4 regions of the Vibrio sp. QJM3NY_27 genome follow, and region 1 is predicted to be linked to each of the others. Evidence: predicted binding sites of a transcription regulator. Region 1 holds the regulator's gene; each other region holds the start of a gene.
The links. Region 1 encodes PurR, which represses purine synthesis genes. Its sites were predicted from a motif close to TNANGNAAACGTTTNCNTNA; they were not measured.
Positions count from the first base shown of each region.

Region 2: purE (5-(carboxyamino)imidazole ribonucleotide mutase) is a predicted target of PurR. The motif match lies at 1,200-1,219, and genes of this name have one in related genera.
Region 3: purL (phosphoribosylformylglycinamidine synthase) is a predicted target of PurR. The motif match lies at 1,376-1,395, and genes of this name have one in related genera.
Region 4: AC3CIA_RS23175 (formate--tetrahydrofolate ligase) is a predicted target of PurR. The motif match lies at 927-946, and genes of this name have one in related genera.

Region 1 covers NZ_CM173511.1:2,350,309-2,352,514, forward strand. The annotation lists gene torD (molecular chaperone TorD) at 1-553, shown strand, start outside; gene purR (HTH-type transcriptional repressor PurR) at 870-1,874, shown strand; cyclic di-GMP riboswitch class I at 2,045-2,130, shown strand.
Region 2 covers NZ_CM173511.1:3,474,204-3,476,409, forward strand. The annotation lists gene hemF (oxygen-dependent coproporphyrinogen oxidase) at 1-517, opposite strand, end outside; gene tsaC (L-threonylcarbamoyladenylate synthase type 1 TsaC) at 537-1,094, opposite strand; gene purE (5-(carboxyamino)imidazole ribonucleotide mutase) at 1,290-1,775, shown strand; gene AC3CIA_RS15680 (5-(carboxyamino)imidazole ribonucleotide synthase) at 1,781-2,206, shown strand, end outside.
Region 3 covers NZ_CM173511.1:733,803-736,008, reverse strand. The annotation lists gene purL (phosphoribosylformylglycinamidine synthase) at 1-1,201, opposite strand, end outside; gene mltF (membrane-bound lytic murein transglycosylase MltF) at 1,531-2,206, shown strand, end outside.
Region 4 covers NZ_CM173512.1:1,705,084-1,707,289, reverse strand. The annotation lists gene AC3CIA_RS23175 (formate--tetrahydrofolate ligase) at 1-896, opposite strand, end outside; gene AC3CIA_RS23170 (inosine/guanosine kinase) at 1,190-2,206, opposite strand, start outside.

The sequences.
Region 1 (2,206 bases):
TCACTACCACTCTGTTGAAATTCGTTCTTTCCTAACTGGTTTAGGCGAAAATGAAACACTAAAGCCGGCGATCGATAGCCTAGTGGATGCGCTAAACCGCCTACAAACGCGTGAGGATGCTCAACTAGAATTGTCTGCTGACTTCTGTGACTTATTCTTAAAAACAGATAAGCATGGCGCACTTCCTTACGCTTCTATGTATATCGGTGAGACTGGCCTTTTGAATGATAAGCCAGCAAAAGATATGGAAGAGATCATGGCCAAGCACAACTTAGTGGTGAACCAAGACCTAAAAGAACCAGCTGACCACATCGCTATCGCACTCGACTTCCTTGGCAACTTGATCATCCGTTCTAATGAAACGGAACTTGAAGAAGAGCTAGAAAAATCGTTCATTGTTCAACAGCAATTTATAGAGCAACAACTTCTTACTTGGGTACCAAAGTTCAACGTTAAATGTCATGACGTTGACGAATTCGGTTTCTACGCATCAGTCTCATCTCTGCTACTTGCATTCTGTACATTGGACACCCAATACCTCGCTGGTGAATAAGCTTATTGGATGACTCGTTAAATAAATTCAGAAGAATGTGACAATTCACCCGGATTTCCGGGTGAATTTTATTGCGAGTAATTTCTAGTCAGTCTAAAATTGTGACCGCAAACGATAAAATATGAAACATTCACGAAATGCTATGCTTATTATAGTTTTGAGCATTTCGGTGTTAAGACAAGCCGCTCAATAGCGGTTTTTTGTTTTTTAGCACTTTAGTACCCAAAGAGCCCTACAAATTTAAGCTCTTAGTTAGGTAGCTTAACGGCTACTTCATTCCGTACTTTGGGAAAGTAGCTTCTAATAGGATAAAACCATGGCCACTATAAAAGATGTCGCTCGCTTAGCAGGCGTATCAACAACAACCGTTTCTCACGTAATCAACAAAACTCGCTTTGTTGCAGAAGCGACGCAAGAAAAAGTAAATAAAGCCGTAGACGAACTGAACTATGCACCAAGTGCCGTTGCTCGTAGTTTGAAGTGCAATACAACCCGCACTATCGGCATGCTAGTTACTCAATCAACTAACCTATTCTTCTCTGAAGTTATCGATGGTGTTGAAAGCTACTGCTACCGTCAAGGTTACACTTTGATTCTGTGTAATACGGGCGGTATCTATGAGAAGCAACGTGACTACATTCGAATGCTTGCAGAGAAACGTGTAGATGGCATCTTAGTTATGTGTTCTGACCTAACTGAAGAGCTAAGAGGCATGTTAGACCGTCACGCTGACATTCCTAAAGTGATTATGGATTGGGGCCCTGAGAGTTCTCAAGCAGATAAGATCATCGACAACTCTGAGGAAGGTGGTTACCTAGCGACCAAATACCTCATTGAGCACGGTCACTCCAAGATTGCTTGTTTAAGTGGCCACTTAGACAAAGCGGCATGTGTTGAACGCATCGCGGGTTACAAACGCGCACTCAACGAAGCTAAGATTGCTACCGATGATAACATGATCATTGAAGGTAACTTCGAGTGTGATACTGCGGTTCTTGCTGCAGAGAAAATCATTAAGATGGTAGATCGCCCAACGGCCGTATTCTGTTTTAACGACACCATGGCACTCGGCCTAATGAGCAGATTGCAAGAGAAAGGAATTCGTATCCCTGAAGATATTTCAGTGATCGGCTATGACAACATCGAGTTGGCTGAATACTTCTCTCCGCCGTTAACAACGGTTCACCAACCCAAACGTCGTGTTGGTAAGAACGCTTTCGAAATTTTGTTAGAACGCATTAAAGATAAAGACCATGAAAAGCGTGTGTTCGAAATGCACCCTGAAATTGTTGAGCGAAGCACAGTTAAAACGTTAAATTAATTGATAAATTCAGTTTAGTTTAATCAAGCGCACCTTTAGGTGCGCTTTTTTTATCAACAACATGAATGAACCTGGTATCATACTGGAAAGATCATTAATTGAAGCAATATCACATTTTGAAATAACAAGTGTGAGCCTCATTCAACAAAAACTTTATTCTATTCAATCAGTCACGCACAGGGCAAATCACTTGAAAGAGTGAGACGCAAAGCTTCCGGCCTAAACCACTCGTTGGTATGGTAGCGGGGTTACCGATGGCAAAATGCAGTAACTACTAATAATTTAGTAATTTACGGCTAATTGACAATTTAATTGCAACATTTTGCTAATCT
Region 2 (2,206 bases), 1.1 Mb from region 1:
ACCATTCTTTGTGCTCTTGATAAACATCATCACCAAATGGCGCACAAAGATCTTTGGCTGTTTGATGCCAAGATTGGCAGTCTTCGTCGACAGGATAAAATGGCGTTAAGTCAAAACCACCACCAAACCACCAAATCGGGTCTTCCCCTTCTTTTTCTGCTATGAAGAATCGAACGTTCGCGTGTGAGGTAGGGATATATGGGTTTTTAGGGTGGATAACTAATGATACCCCCATCGCCTCAAACTTGCGTCCGGCTAATTCAGGGCGATGAGCGGTGGCTGAGGCTGGCATCGCCTTACCCGCTACGTGAGAGAAGTTAACCCCACCTTGTTCAAATACCGCACCGTTGGTCATCACACGAGTTCGACCACCGCCACCAAGGCGCTCGCCAGGTTCACGCTCCCATGCATCCTCTTCAAACAGTGCAGTACCATCAGCTTGCTCAAGCTGCTGGCAAATCGAATCTTGTAGGCTCAGTAAAAACTGTTTTACTGCTTCTTTATCAATTGCTGACATCTTTCTTCCTCTGCAGGGTTTAACCCTGTCTTAATATTTTCGACGTTTTTGCATCTCTAATTTCGCTTGGCTTCTCACGACCACCCGTTTGACCTTCTAAAATAGCCACCAAATGTTGGCCAAGTTGCTGTTGAACTTCTTCAGTCGTCATACAAGGCGGTTCACCTGTCAGGTTAGCACTGGTCGAGGTTAACGGCTTACCGAATTCATTACACATTCTTTGAACTAAAGGGTGATCCGTCACTCGCACCGCGATGGATTCAAATTGGCCACTGACCCAGTCAGTTACTTTACTGCTGGTTGGCATTATCCAAGTCACTGGTCCCGGCCATGTTGCTTTTACGGTCGCTAACTGCGCTTCCGTCAACTGGCTTTCGTCAATATAGGGCAGTAACTGCTCGTAACTCGCAGCAATTAGGATCAACCCTTTCTCCATCGGCCGCTGTTTTAAATCGAGCAATTTCTTAATGGCTTGTGGATTATCGGGATCACAACCGACCCCAAAAACGCCTTCAGTCGGGTAAGCAATGACTTCACCTTGTTGTAATGCCTGCAAAGTATGTTGAAAGTTATCCAAGGGTTGCCTCATTAATTCTGTTATCGAACTCGCTAAGTGTACAAATTATCATTCACTGTGACTAAAGCTATTTGTTTATAAAATGTATCAATTAACAACTTAGACTGACGCAAACGTTTTCCTTAAGCAATTTTACCCGTATAATGCGCGCAAAATATCTAATCACTAATTAAATCGTACCTGAAGGAGTTTGAGATGACTGTCGGTATTATCATGGGTTCTAAATCTGATTGGCCAACAATGAAGCTAGCTGCAGAAATGTTGGATCAGTTTGGCGTGGCGTACGAAACAAAAGTGGTTTCTGCTCACCGCACACCTCAGTTGCTAGCAGACTACGCAACCAGTGCGAAAGAGCGCGGTATTAAAGTGATTATTGCTGGTGCTGGCGGTGCAGCTCACCTTCCGGGCATGGCTGCAGCTTTCACAAGCGTACCTGTTTTAGGTGTTCCTGTTCAGTCTAAAGCACTGAAGGGCATGGATTCTCTGCTTTCTATCGTACAGATGCCAAAAGGCATTGCGGTAGGTACTTTGGCTATAGGTGAAGCTGGCGCTGCCAATGCTGGTATCCTAGCAGCCCAAATCATTGGTACTCACAATGAAGAAGTGATGGCAAAAGTAGAAGCTTTCCGCTCTGAGCAAACAGAAACGGTTCTGGCTAATCCAAACCCTGCAGAGGACTAATTCCCATGCATGTTCTTGTGTTAGGCGCGGGCCAACTTGCTCGCATGATGTCCCTAGCTGGGGCGCCGCTGAATATTGAAATTTCTGCTTTTGATGTTGGCAGCAAAAATATTGTTCACCCATTAACGCAAGCGATTCTAGGCAGCGGCTTAGACAATGCGATTGAGCGTGCGGACGTCATTACCGCTGAATTCGAACATATCCCTCACGATGTTCTTGAGGTATGTGAGCGCAGCGGTAAGTTCTTACCGACAACAGAAGCAATTAAAGCCGGCGGTGACCGTCGTCTTGAAAAAGCCCTGTTAGACGAAGCAAATGTGAAAAATGCCAAATACTACGTGATTAACTCTCGCGAAGACTTTGACATTGCGATCGCTCACGTTGGCTTACCAATGGTATTGAAGAGTACACTTGGTGGTTACGATGGCAAA
Region 3 (2,206 bases), 1.6 Mb from region 1:
CGTGAGAGTTTACTTTCTCTTCGTAAGTACGGAAGTAACCTAATAGGTTTGGACGACCAAATTCGTTGTTGAATGCTGCGCCACCAAGAGGACCTTCAAGCATGATATCCAGAGCAGTAACGATACGGCTCGGCTTACCAAAGTCAGTTTCCCAAGGTTGAACGAAGTTCGGGATCTTAAGGTTAGATACAGAGAAAGCAACTAGACCCGCTTTTGGCTTACCACCAATACCTGTCGCGCCTTCATCGCGGATTTCGCCGCCTGAACCTGTTGACGCGCCCGGCCATGGAGAGATTGCCGTTGGGTGGTTGTGCGTTTCAACTTTCATCAAGATGTGTGTTTTCTCTTGGTGATAGTTGTACTGACGAGTTTCTGGATCTGGGAAGAAACGACCGACTTCAGAACCTGTCATTACCGCTGCGTTATCTTTATAAGCAGACAGAACGTGTTCTGGTGTCGTTTCAAAGGTGTTCTTAATCATCTTGAACAATGATTTTTCTTGCTTAACGCCATCGATAGTCCAATCAGCGTTAAAGATCTTGTGACGACAGTGCTCTGAGTTCGCTTGTGCAAACATCATTAGCTCGATGTCAGTCGGGTTACGACCTAGCTTCTCAGTGAAGCTTTCAAGAAGGTAATCAATCTCATCTTCTGCAAGTGCTAGACCTAGGGTAACGTTTGCTTTTTCAAGCGCTTTACGTCCACCAGTTAGTAGGTCAACTTCCGCATAAGGAGCAGGCTCAGCAACAGTGAACAGCGCCGCTGCTGATTCGAAGTCAGTGAAAACCACTTCCATCATACGGTCGTGCAGAATTGCTTTCAGCTCAACAAGTTGAAGCTCAGAAAGTTCAGAAGAGGTTTCAATGTAGAAAGCAGTACCGCGCTCTAGACGTGACACTTTAGCCAGTCCGCAGTTGTGTGCGATATCTGTTGATTTTGAAGACCAAGGCGAGATAGTGCCTGGACGTGGCGTTGCAAGCAGCAGTAAACCTTCAGGTTCATGCTCTTCAATCGTTGGACCGTAAGTCAGTAGCTTTTCTAGCTTCTCAACTTCAGACTCATCTAGGTCTGCCGTTAGATCAGCAAAGTGGGCAAACTCAGCGTAAATACCTGTTACAGGTAAGCTTAATTCACGACAAAGCTCTAAAAGCTTGTTAACACGAAACTCAGATAGAGCTGGGGAGCCACGCAAAATTCTCATGTGCTTACGTCTCTTATGCAGTTGATTAAGGTAGTATTGGAATAAATTCAGTGGGTTATAGGAACAACCTAACTGTTTTCTTCGAAGCTATTCCCGAAGGTTGCCAAACCTATGCCGATTCCACCTCTTCAATGCGAGCGCATTATAAAGCATTTCTTTTTGTGACGTAACACCAAAAGCAACCGTTTGCGTTATTTTTTTTATCTTTCTGCGTAAATGGTACTTTTGCTGCATTTATCACCACTTTTACAACTGTTTAAATAAACCTGCTTTGCCAGCCTTGCGGGGTTTGGTATAAAGGGGCTTCCACTTTTCGAGATTTCATTTTGATGCCTAAATTTACGCTCATCTTTTCGTCTAAGTTCCTTCTGCTCGCTATTGCCCTATTTGGGTTGGCTGGATGCCAGATTGAATCTGAACCTAAAAGTGTCCTTGAGCAGATACGAGAGCGTGGCGTTCTTCGTGTCGGCACCCTAAATAACCAACTCTCTTATTACATCGGTCCAGATGGTCCTGCTGGCTTGGATTACGAGTTAGCTCGCGAGTTTGCAGAAGAGCTTGGTGTAAAGCTTGAGGTTAAACCCGCTTACCGTCTATCCGGCCTATTTCCGGCGTTAAAGAAAGGCGAGATCGATCTTATCGCAACGGGGTTAACACAAAACAGCAACCTGACACGTGCCTATCGCGCTGCGCCCGCTTATTACTATGTAAGCCAGCAGGTCGTGTACAAAAAAGGCCAGTGGCGCCCAAGAAACCTTGAGCAACTGATCAAGTTTGAGAATGAGCGTCAGGCTGATTTCGTAAAAGCACAAACGGAACCAGAAGAGGTAGCGTCTACTGACACATTGACGCCATCTTTGGTTGTAGTGAAAGACTCACACTTTGAGCCAACACTAAAACAGCTGCAAAACACGCACGATGACTTTATCTACGATGCGATCGGCAATGCTGACATCAACGACCTGCTAAAAGAAGTCTCTACAGGGGAACGCTTGTTTACTGTGG
Region 4 (2,206 bases), on a different replicon from region 1:
ATTGAAGAGTTACCATGTGCAATGTTTGCGAAAGGTCCTGCGTGAATCAACGTTGGCACACCTTCAAGGGTTTGCATCAATGTTGGTTCAATAGAGTCCTTCATCGTTACTGTCATAGCGCCCGCGACGTTAAAGTCTTCTGCGGTTAATGGCGAACCTTGATTGTTATATGCGAGTACGACATGGCCGATCCGCTTGCGTAGGTCTTGTAGATCATCGGCCAGCGCGAGAATAGCCATCAGCTCTGAAGCGGCTGAGATATCAAAACCATCTTCGCGTTCAAGGCCATTAATTGTTTTGTCTGCTTCGTTTTTGCCTACTGTGATCATGCGCAATGCACGGTCATTATGGTCGAGTACACGGCGCCACACGATTCTGCTTGGGTCGATGTCTAATGATTTTAAGCCAGAGCGTGTTTCAAAGGCTTCTAATCCTTCACGCTGCTCATGATACAAGCGTGCATCAATGGCTGCAGAGGCGAGGTTATGAGCGGCTGTCACAGCATGAATATCACCGGTGAGGTGCAAGTTTAATTGTTCCATAGGGGCGACTTGAGAGTAACCACCACCGGCTGCGCCACCTTTAACACCAAAAACTGGGCCCATTGAAGGCTGGCGAATGCAGGCCATCGCAGATTGGTTAATCTTTGCGAGGCCTTGTGCTAATCCAATAGTAGTGACGGTTTTGCCTTCGCCAAGAGGCGTTGGTGTGATAGCGGTCACCACGACCAATTTACCATCTTGTTGGTTGGCGAGGCGTTCAAGTGATGTCAGAGACACTTTAGATTTGTATTGCCCTAATGGCTGATGTTCGTTGTGTTGCAGGCCAGCTTGTTTGGCAACTTCACTGATGTTTTTAAGGGGAGTAGAGCGACAAATATCAATATCAGACAGCATATTTGATCCTTATATCAGAACCGAAAGGTTGTACGTAAACGTTTGCGTGGCGATAGTACTGTATAAATTTGCCAAGTAAAGGCAAACCACACGAATTATGTGCTGGAAGATAACAGATCTAAAGAGTCATTGCGCGAGATCAAATGTTAAACGAGCAAAATATTCGATGTGACTACCTTCAGCTGCAGTTATATTAGTGCTGAATACAAAAAGGGCTGCATATAGCAGCCCTTCAGGAATGGAAAATCTAGCTGGTCATCAACTTTGATGAGTTAACAACCTGGCATGGTTGATTAACGATCCCAGTATGTTTCTTCTAAGCTATCTTCGCGTTCTGGTAGTGCACGAGAAAGGCGAGGAGAGTGCTGAGTCAATACTTCGTAGCTTACGCGGTTTGCGTACTTACAAATTTGAGACAGTGACGAGTAAGTTAAGCACGCGTGCTCGTGTTTCTCTGAATTCGGTACGTTCACGTGATGGTAACTGTTCGCTGCCATGTCATGTAGAAGTGCCGAAAGCGCGCCATCACCAGCACCGTTTGTGTTTTTAATCTCAAGTGGGCCACCTAAGTAAGGGCCGATGTGAGAGTACACTTTGACTGGGTCTTTACAGTCTTGCTTACGCATCGCACGGCTGAATTCGTATTTGTTAAATTCAGGAATGTTACCCGGTAATAACGGTAGTGTGGTTTCGCGTTTCGCTGGCTCGTCAGTGTAGCCTGCCATGTATAAGCCGACAGGACCTGCAGTGCAGAGAACTAGGTCAACCCACTCAAGCGCTTTGTTCGCCGCTAGCAAAGGATCTTTTTCACCGGTTAAGGCTTCACCTTCATCTTCGTTCATTGCGACGATGGTTACGTTCTCTTTCAGGTATTCTTGCCACCATTCAGCGTTACCTTCGATCACGTACTTCGTACCAAGCGTCAGTACAACTGGCACATTGTGCGCTTTCGCGTATTCAATCGCTTTTTGTACCGCTTTTGGCATCGGATCTTCAGGCTTACCGCGCATTAAGTATGAAGACACAACCAATGCAGACGCTTTTTCAAAAATCTGTTCAGGAATACTTTCAGGGAGTAGTTGGTTCATGTGTCCTTCGTTGATCGCAAACGTACGTTCGCCATCTTCGGTAATGAGCGTGTAACAACGACCAATTGGACCATCAACGGTTTGTAGGTGGTTTAAGTTCATACGAGAAGAAGTGCGGCAAAGGTAGCGGTAACCAAATGAGCCAACTTCAATCTTCTTAGACATTACGCCAAGCAGGACAGATTTACTGTCTGCAAGTACGGAATAGTTGTGCAATGTATT